DNA from 3 places in the Streptomyces sp. NBC_00259 genome. Region 1 is predicted to be linked to each of the others. Evidence: riboswitches for the same ligand, from Rfam matches in the RefSeq annotation. Region 1 holds a riboswitch; each other region holds the start of a gene.
The links. Region 1 has a riboswitch for cyclic di-AMP ahead of OG766_RS31575 (M23 family metallopeptidase). Riboswitches for the same ligand answer to the same signal wherever they lie in the genome.

Region 1 (3,267 bases):
GAGCTGCTCGGGCGGCGGGGGCCGGATCGACCTGGGGATCCTCTCCCGCACCGACCAGGTGTGGACCTCCGACAACACCGACCCGCTGGACCGGCTCGCCATCCAGCACGGCTTCGGGCAGCTGCACCCGGCGAGAGTGATGGCCGCATGGGTCACGGACAGCCCGAACGTCCAGCTCAACGGAAGGGTCAGCACCCTGCGCTTCCGGTTCGTGAGCGCCATGGCCGGGGTGCTCGGCATCGGCGGCGACCTCACCGCATGGAGCGAGGACGAGCTGACCGAGGCGCGTGACTGGGTGGAGCTCTACAAGAAGATCAGACCGGTCGTCCAGCACGGCGAGCTGTACCGGCTGCGGCCGCCGGCGGGCGGGCTGAGCGCGGTGCAGTATCTGCGCGGGGACGAGGCCGTCGTACTGGCCTGGCTGCAGTCCCAGCACCACGGAGAGCTTCCGCCGCGGCTCCGGCTGCGCGGGCTCGACCCGTCGGCGGAGTACGAGTGCCTGGACACCGGCCGCCTCCACCGGGGCGCCGTCCTCCTCCATCACGGCTTCTCCACCGGCCTGAGGGGTGACCTCGACGCGATGGTCCTCCGCCTGCGCCGCCGGGCCTGACCATCGCGCCGGGCCCGGCGGAACGCCGGGCCGTCTGACGGTGGCGCCGGGCCTGGCGGGACGCCGGGCGGAGGTCCTCGACCGGGTTCGAGGGCAACTCGGCCTGCGCCGTGGCGAGTTCCGGGGAGCGGCGGTCGAATTGCTGAATTCACCTGTTGTTCGGAATTGGTTCCGCACACGGAAAGGGCTCGCCTTTTCGCGGCCACTCGCGCCATTGGATGCATTCCGTCGCTAATGAGCGATGTGTCCGGATTGGGCGTTTTTGTATAACGCGCCCCGGTTGAATAGGGGATGGGGATCCGCCCGTGAGCGGGATCATATCCGTGACGTTCTGTGGTGGTGCACCGCGGCCGGACCCCCTTGTCCCCTGGGAAATCGAAGATCCGTAATCCACGCAGCGTGACCGGGAAATGTGCGCTGATATCCGGTAGGGGGATTCCCGGGGGGAATAGACGGCTTGTTCACTTCGACCCGGCTCGCTTACGGTCACCGCAATCCGGTCGGAACGCCCAATCCTGCCGCCGTCCGGAATATCGCACCCACCCACGTGTGGCAGGAGCGGGGGACCCAGGTAGTACGCCGTCCGGAGCCCCGGACGGCTTGGGGTGAAGTCGCGCGAGTCGCGCGGCCGGGCAGCTCCAGCCCGAACCCGACAGCTCACCTCGCAGGCGGCGGAGAGGAATTCGCCATGCCCGGTAAGGGTAAGCATCGCCGTCCGAGGACCAGCCCGTTCACGCGCGGATTCGTCGCCGCAGGAACGGGCGGGGCCGCCATCGCACTCCCGCTCATGGGTGCCGCCGGTGCGCACGCCGCCGAGAAGTCCGCGCCCGTCGCAGCCCCCGAGCGGGTCGCCTCGGTCGCTCACAAGGCCGTCACCCCGCAGGCGCCGCAGGCTCCCAAGGCGCCGAAGCCGTACACGGTCGTGGCCGGTGACTACCTCTCCAAGATCGCCGATGAGCACAACGTCAGCGGCGGCTGGAAGAAGCTGTACGCCGACAACCGCGCCGCCGTCGGTACGGACCCCTCGCTGATCCACCCGGGTCTGAAGCTCGTCCTCGGCGGCAAGGCGACGGCCCAGGGTGAGGCGAAGGCCCAGCCGAAGCCCGAGCGGAAGGCCGCGGCCCCGGCCAAGAAGGCGCCCGCCGACAAGGCCGCCGCCAAGGCCGAGAAGGCGGAGAAGGCCCAGAAGGCCGTGAAGGCCGAGAAGTCGTCCGCTTCCGTCGAGCGTGCCTCCCGCACCGCCGACCGCGCCGCCGGTGCCGCGGCCGCTCCGGCCGCTGCCCAGGCCCCCGCGCCCTCGGGCTTCTTCGCCCCGGTCACCAGTGGCATCGGCACCGCGTACAAGACCGCCGGTGCCATGTGGTCCAGCGGCTACCACACCGGTGTCGACTTCGTCGCCTCCACGGGGACGTCCGTGAAGTCGGTCGGCCCGGGCACCGTCGTCTCGGCCGGCTGGAGCGGTGCGTACGGCAACGAGGTCGTCATCAAGCACGGCGACGGAACGTACTCGCAGTACGCCCATCTCTCGCAGCTCTCCGTCGCGTCCGGCGACGGTGTCACCGGCGGCCAGCAGATCGGGCTGTCCGGCTCCACCGGCAACTCCTCCGGCCCGCACCTGCACTTCGAGATCCGGACGAGCCCGAGCTACGGCTCGGACATCGACCCGCTGGCCTACCTGCGCCAGCACGGTGTCTCGATCTGACGCACCTGACACGGCGTCCCGAACCTGACGCCGCGCGACTCCGTCCGTCGGCCCCGCGCAGGGGCCGGCGGACGCCCGCGTTTTCGCGGGTCTCCGCCTATTCCCGCTTTGCCGAAAACTGACCTGGTGGTCTATATCACGCCCCGTCAACCCCTCCCTACGGTGGCGTAGGTCACTTCTCACCGGGAAAGATGGCTCGACGTGGCAGACGATTCGCGATCAAGAACAAAGGGCTCATTCGGGTCGTACGCGGCGATCGGTGACAGCTTCACCGAGGGGGTCGGAGACGCGGGACCCGGCGGACAGTTCGTCGGATGGGCGGACCGCCTCGCGGTCCTGCTGGACGACCGCGTACCGGAACACACCTTCCGCTACGCCAATCTCGCCGTACGCGGCAGGCTCCTGGACCAGATCGTCGAGGAACAGGTCCCGCGCGCGAAGGAACTCGCCCCCGACCTGGTGACGTTCTGCGCGGGCGGCAACGACATCATCCGGCCCGGCACCGACCCCGACGACGTCGCGGAGCGCTTCGAACGGGCGGTCGCCGAACTCGCCACCTCCGTCGGCACCGTCATGGTGACGACCGGGTTCGACACCCGCGACGTGCCCGTCCTGCGCCATCTGCGCGGCAAGATCGCCACGTACACCGCGCACGTCCGCGCCATCGCCGACCGCTACGACTGCCCCGTCCTCGACCTCTGGTCGCTCAAGTCCGTCCAGGACAGACGTGCCTGGGACGACGACCGGCTGCATCTCTCGGCCGAGGGCCACACGCGTGTGGCACTGCGCGCCGCCCAGGTGCTCGGCGTGGACGTGCCCGCGGACCCGGACCAGCCGTGGCCGCCGCTGCCGCCGCGCGGCACGCTCGAAGTCCGCCGCGACGACATCCAATGGGCGCGCGAGTACCTCGTGCCGTGGATCGGCCGTCGGCTCCGGGGCGAATCGTCCGGCGACC
Region 2 (3,267 bases), 1.1 Mb from region 1:
GGGCGCTGTCCGAGGGCACCGACAAGCACACGGCGGAGGAGTTCGCGGCCGAGCTGGAGCGCTGCGGCGCCACGCTCGACGCGCACGCCGACCACCCGGGCGTCCGGATCTCCCTGGAGGTGCCGGTCTCCCGGCTCACGAAGGCCCTCGGTCTGCTCGCCGAGGCGCTGCGCGCCCCGCTGTTCGCCGACAGCGAGGTCGAGCGGCTCGTACGGAACCGGCTGGACGAGATCCCGCACGAGACGGCCAATCCGGCCCGCCGCGCCGCCAAGGAACTCTCCAGGCAGCTGTTCCCCGCCTCCTCCCGGATGTCCCGGCCCCGCCAGGGCTCGGAGGAGACCGTGGAGCGCATCGACTCCGCGGCCGTACGGGCCTTCTACGAGGCGCACGTCCGGCCCGCCACGGCCACCGCCGTGATCGTCGGCGACCTCGCGGGTGTCGATGTGGACGCCGTGCTGGCCGACACGCTCGGCGGCTGGACCGGTGACACGGCCGAGAGCCGTCCGATGCCGCCGATCACCGCCGACGACAGGGGCCGGGTCGTCATCGTCGACCGCCCCGGCGCGGTCCAGACGCAACTGCTGATCGGCCGGATCGGCCCCGACCGGCACGACCGGGTCTGGGCGGCCCAGGTCCTCGGCACGTACTGCCTCGGCGGCACGCTCACCTCCCGTCTGGACCGCGTCCTGCGCGAGGAGAAGGGCTACACGTACGGTGTGCGGGCCTTCGGGCAGGTGCTGCGCTCCGCCGCGCCCTCGTCCCCGGGCGGGGCCACCGGTGCGTCGATGCTCGCGATCAGCGGCTCGGTCGACACCCCGAACACCGGCCCCGCGCTCGACGACCTCTGGAAGGTGCTGCGCACCCTCGCCGCGGAGGGTCTGACCGACGCGGAGCGCGATGTGGCCGTGCAGAACCTGGTGGGTGTGGCCCCGCTGAAGTACGAGACGGCGGCGTCCGTGGCGGGCACGCTGGCCGACCAGGTCGAGCAGGACCTCCCGGACGACTTCCAGGCCCAGATGTACGCGCGGCTGGCCGAGACCGGCACGGTCGAGGCGACCGCCGCGGCCGTCAACGCCTTCCCGGTGGACCGGCTCGTCACCGTCCTCGTCGGGGACGCCGCGCTGATCGAGGAGCCCGTCCGGGCCCTCGGCATCGGTGAAGTGACCGTTGTCACTGGCTGATTGACCGTTCCGGACGCCGACCGGACATCCACCGGGCCTCGCCCGGCGTCCGGCCGGACATCCCCCGGACGCCGGGTTGGACCGCAGAAGGCCCCGTTGGCCCCGCCAACGGGGCCTTCTCGTATGTCCGTTTTGTTGGGGAGGAGATGTGTCTGCCCTGTGGCGTGCACTACAAATACCGGTGTCTGTTTGGTGATTGCGCGAAGATCGGCTTAGCGTCTTCTGCGCTGTCCGCAAGTTGCACTCGCCGCACCCGCGGCATCGGACAGCCATCGCCGAGTCCCCGTCGGGCGTGAGCCTGGGGAGCCGGGGACCCACATGTCCCCCTGGGGTGAATCGGACGCCTTCGCACCCGTGCGGAGGGGCCCGTAGGAGACCTTCCTGCTCCGAACCCGTCAGCTAACCCGGTAGGCGAGAAGGAAGGAAAGGATCAGCCACTACATGGCGTTCACCCGTGCCACCGGGAAGCATCGTGGTCCGAGCCGTCTGTCGCGCAGGAGCGCGGGCGTCGCCTCCGTCGCCGCCATCGCGACCACCGGCGTCATCGGCACCCTCGCCTCCCCGGCGCTCGCCGCCGAGGCGGACATCCGCCCCGTGGAGGACACCGGCCTGACCCAGGCCATCGTCGCCAGTGACTCGCTCGCCGACCAGATCGGCGCCCAGGCCGACGCCCAGCAGCAGGAGGCCGCCCTGGCCGCCGAGCAGGCGCGGGCCGAGGCCGAGGCCAAGCGCAAGGCGGAGGTCCGCGTCAAGGAGGCCCGCGAGGCCCGTGAGCGCGCCGCCCGCGAGGCCGAGCGCAAGCGCCTGCTGACCTACACGCTCCCGGTCGCCGGCTCCTACGTCAGCACCAGCTACCACGCCGGCGGCGGACAGTGGTCCTCCGGCAGCCACACCGGGATCGACTTCCACGCCGCCTCCGGCACCAAGGTCGTCGCCGTCGGCATGGGCACGGTCGTCGAGGCCGGCTGGGGTGGCGCGTACGGCAACAACGTCGTCATCCGGATGCACGACGGCACGTACACCCAGTACGGTCACCTCTCCTCGATCAGCGTCTCGGTCGGCCAGAGCGTCACCCCGGGTCAGCAGATCGGCCGCTCCGGGTCGACCGGCAACTCGTCCGGCCCGCACCTCCACTTCGAGGCCAGGACCGGCGCCGACTACGGCTCGGACATCGACCCGATCGCCTATCTGCGTGCGCACGGCGTCGCGGTCTGACCTTCCGCTTCCGTCAAGGCCCCGGTTCGGTTCCTCCGAGCCGGGGCCTTCGGCGTATTCCGGCCAAAAGATATCCGCGGATTCCTCCGGGCCTTCGGAAAATCACGCCACCTGGAATAGAGTCACGGAACAGGCGTCGCTCGACTGGGTTTCGCGGCGATTAAAGCGGAGGTTCGGTATGCGCATTCCCGCCCGCTCGGTGTGCACGGCGATCCGCGACGACATCGTCTCCGGTGCCTTCGAGCGCGGCAGCCGGCTCACCGAGGAGCAGTTGGCGCGCCGCTACGGCGTCTCGCGCGTCCCGGTCCGCGAGGCACTGCGCACCCTGGAGTCGGAGGGCTTCGTCGTCACCCGCAGGCACGCCGGCGCGTGTGTCGCCGAGCCCACCGAGCAGGAGGCCGCCGATCTGCTGGAGATCAGGCTGCTGCTGGAGCCGCTCGGCGCCGCGCGGGCCGCCCAGCGGCGTTCGGAGGCCCATCTCAAGGTGCTGCGTGGCCTGGTCAGGCTCGGCCAGGACCGGGCGCGGCGGGGGCAGGGCGATGATCTCCGCTCGCTCGGCGCATGGTTCCACGAGACGCTCGCGCAGGCCTGCGGAAGCCCGGGGCTCACCGCCCTGCTCACGCAGCTCCGCCACAAGATCGCCTGGATGTACGCGGTCGAGCTGCCCGCCCGGCCCGTGGAGGCCTGGGCCGAGCACGGCGCGATCGTCGACGCGGTGGCGCGCGGTGACGCGGAGCGGGCGCGGGCCCTCACCGCCCTGCACGCCGAACGGACGACCGGTGCGCACCGGCTGCGGATTCCCGCCGGTGTGAGGTCCTCGCAACATTCCGTAAACACGGCGGGCGGCCGCCTTTAACGATGACGCCGTATA
Region 3 (3,267 bases), 6.1 Mb from region 1:
CCGGAGTTCACGGAGCGCACCAGCGCAGGGCTCCGCACCCTCGATCCGTACGCGAAGCTCCTCGCCGAGCGGATCGTGTTCCTCGGCGCACCGGTCGACGACACCTCGGCCAACGACGTCATCGCGCAGCTCCTGCACCTCGAGTACGCCGCCCCGGACCAGGACATCGCGCTCTACATCAACTCCCCCGGCGGTTCCCTCAGCGCGATGACCGCCATTTACGACACGATGCAGGTGGTGACCTGCGACATCGCCACGACCTGTCTGGGCCGGGCCGCCTCGACGGCCGCGGTGCTGCTGGCGGCAGGCGCCCCCGGCAAGCGGATCGCCCTGCCCGGTGCCCGGATCGTCGTCCAGCAGCCTTCCCTGGCGGAGCCGGTGCAGGGACAGCCGACCGATCTCGATCTCCAGGCTCAGGAGTTGCTGCGGCTGCGGGAGCTGATGGCCGCCGTGCTCGTACGCCACACCGGTCGGAGCGCCGAGCGCATCGCCGAGGACATCGAGCGTGACAAGGTCTTCGACGCCCCGGGCGCCAAGGAATACGGGCTGATCGATCACATCGTCAAGAACCGGAAGACGTCCGCGACTTCCCTCCACGGCCGGTGAACCGGCCGTGGTGCCCGAACTGCCGCCGCTCCCCGCACTGACGCGTGCCGAAAGTGAGTTCATCGACAGCTATCTCGAAGTCGTCGATCAGCTGGGAAGGATCAACCCGGCGCGTGGCACGCACACCTACGGCGCGCTTCGTGCCGCCCAGGCGCTCGTCGTACGGGCCACGGCGCTCCGGGACGCGCTGACGGTCATGCACATGCGCGGTGAGAGCGAGCTGCACGCACCGACATTGGCCCGTGCGCTGCGGGTGTTGGACGGGGAGCGCAGGGCGTCGAGAATCACCGTACCTCCGGAGTCGCCGAGTTGACGGTCCGCCGCCCGACGGCCACCGCGCACCTCGCGGCACGCCGGAGGCGTACGAGTGGGTGTCGCCCATCCGGACCAGTCGCGGCTGCACGATATGCACCGGGCAAGTTGCGCCGTGGGCTGAGCCGACTGGCGCAACGGCCCGTTCCGACGCTGGTACAGCGCTCGTCACCGGGCGACGCACTGTCCGCCAAACGGCTCTGTCCACTCGAATAGGTCATTGGTGAGGAGCCTCACAAAACGCCGTTTCTAAGAGGAAATCCGGCAGTTCGTGGGTCAAGATCCCTGGGACGACAAGCCCCCGCCACCGCGGCGGGGCGGTCCGGGCGGACGCCGAGTCCTGCCGCCGCACCGGATGCCTGGTCGACATGAGGGCTTCGGCAGGAGTGGAGGACCCGAGCAGTACGGGCCGGCCGCACATCATGGCCGGTCCTTGGGGTGAAGCCGCGTACGCGGCCGGGCGTCTTCGCCGGTCCGAACCCGACAGGTCATCCTTCACAGGCGGCTGACGAAGGGTTGCGCATGTCTGCGCAGACACATCTCCCGTCCCTGTTGTCCCGGACGGGTGCCGTCTCGGCACTCACGATCGCGGCCGTCGGCGGCTCGCTGGTCCTGCCGGGCGGCGCGCCCGAGGCCCATGCCACCGCGGCACACGCGACGAAGGCACTCAACGTGGCCGCGTCGAAGAAGGGCTCTCCGTACCGCTACGGGGCCACGGGGCCGCATCGCTTCGACTGTTCGGGACTGACGCTCTACGCGTACAAGAAGGCCGGCAAGAAGCTGCCGCGCACGGCCCAGCAGCAGTACAACCGGACCCGTCATATCCGCGCTTCCCAACGGCAGCGCGGTGACCTGGTCTTCTTCCAGGCCCGCGGATACGTGTACCACGTCGGCATCTACGCGGGAGGCGGCAGGATCTGGCACTCGCCGAAGACCGGTTCCGTGGTGAAGCTGAGCAAGATCTGGTCCAAGAGCGTGCGCTACGGGCGCGTGCGCTGAGTTGTCCGGGCCCCGGCACCGTCCGGGGCCCCGAGGGACGAGAGGAGCGGTCACGGCCCTCCACGGCGCGGCCGGTACGCGTCCGCAGGCGTCCGTACGCGTACGCAACGGCGGGATGCCGTGGAGGGCTCAGGGCCGGTGCCCCTGTGGAGCGGGGTCGCCGGGGAGCCCGCCCGACGGGACCGCCCCGCGCTCGGTGCGGACGACGGCCGGCGCGGGGCTCCAGGGCATGGCGATCCAGACGGTCTTGCCGCCTTCCGGGGTAGGGCTGACGTGCAGCCTGCCCCCGCACTCGGCGGCGAGCCAGCGGATGATCACCATGCCGCGGCCGTTGTCCTGCTGCACCGCCGCGGGCAGCCGCTGCGGCCAGCGCGGATGGCTGTCGGTCACACCGACGCACAGCTGTTCGTCGCGCTCGAGACGGACGTCGACCGTGAAGGTGGGTGACTGTCCGAAGGTGTGCTGAACGGCGTTGGTGGCCAGTTCGGAGACGATGAGACGGACCGTGTCGGCCGCGTCGTCCTCCCTCGGCAGCCCCCACTCGGTGAGGACCTCGGAGACGTATCTCCGCGCGGCGGGGACCGAGGCGGGATCGCTCGGCAGGGTGATGGAGGCTTCCTGATGGTCGGCCATGGCGAGCTGTCCCTTTCCCACCGGGGCTGCGGGAGCGCGGCACGCAGCGGATGCGGTGCCGGAACAGCCTCGGACTGCGCTGTGCGCCAGAGTGTGCGCTAGCCGTCAGAGTGCCACTGTGCCGCCCCTGTTGGTGCCGATCCACCTTGATATGCATATATCTGTCGCTCAAAGCGGTGAACTCTGCGACGCGAGAACGTATTTGGGCGCAGACTTGCGCTGCGCCGGCCGCTCACGCGCCGGTCGTACGCCGGTCACTCGACGACCGAAGGAGGAACGGAGGAGGGGACGGAATGCGGCACGGTCCCGCGGTGCGCCGCCGCAAGCTCGGTGAGGAACTGCGCGGCCTGCGGCTGGACGCGGGCCTCACCAGCCGGGAGGCGGCACGCCTGGCGGGTTGGCACCAGTCGAAGGTGAGCCGCATCGAGACCGGTGCGAGCGGGGTGAAGCCCGCCGATGTGGCCCGGTTGCTCGACGCCTACGGGGTGGCCGATCCGCGGCTGCGGGAGCTGCTGGGGACGCTGGCGGGCACGGCGGACGGCGGGGGCACGGGCTGGTGGCACGCCTACCGCGGGGTGATCCCTCCCCAGTACCGGGACTTCATCAGCCTGGAGTCCCAGGCGAGTACGGCGCGGACGCTGGAGACCTCGGTGGTGCCCGGACTGCTGCAGACCGCCGACTACGCACGGGCGGTGACCCTTTCCGCGCTCGAAGGAG

Region 2: another riboswitch for cyclic di-AMP. It lies ahead of OG766_RS26750 (M23 family metallopeptidase); the one in region 1 lies ahead of OG766_RS31575 (M23 family metallopeptidase).
Region 3: another riboswitch for cyclic di-AMP. It lies ahead of OG766_RS04335 (C40 family peptidase); the one in region 1 lies ahead of OG766_RS31575 (M23 family metallopeptidase).

What each region holds. Positions count from the first base shown of each region.
Region 1 covers NZ_CP108080.1:7,038,320-7,041,586, forward strand. The annotation lists gene OG766_RS31570 (alpha-galactosidase) at 1-610, shown strand, start outside; cyclic di-AMP (ydaO/yuaA leader) riboswitch at 1,141-1,294, shown strand; gene OG766_RS31575 (M23 family metallopeptidase) at 1,299-2,312, shown strand; gene OG766_RS31580 (SGNH/GDSL hydrolase family protein) at 2,514-3,267, shown strand, end outside.
Region 2 covers NZ_CP108080.1:5,907,768-5,911,034, forward strand. The annotation lists gene OG766_RS26745 (M16 family metallopeptidase) at 1-1,181, shown strand, start outside; cyclic di-AMP (ydaO/yuaA leader) riboswitch at 1,445-1,609, shown strand; gene OG766_RS26750 (M23 family metallopeptidase) at 1,623-2,396, shown strand; gene OG766_RS26755 (GntR family transcriptional regulator) at 2,575-3,252, shown strand.
Region 3 covers NZ_CP108080.1:982,536-985,802, forward strand. The annotation lists gene OG766_RS04325 (ATP-dependent Clp protease proteolytic subunit) at 1-606, shown strand, start outside; gene OG766_RS04330 (hypothetical protein) at 614-919, shown strand; cyclic di-AMP (ydaO/yuaA leader) riboswitch at 1,265-1,437, shown strand; gene OG766_RS04335 (C40 family peptidase) at 1,441-1,917, shown strand; gene OG766_RS04340 (ATP-binding protein) at 2,047-2,550, opposite strand; gene OG766_RS04345 (helix-turn-helix domain-containing protein) at 2,844-3,267, shown strand, end outside.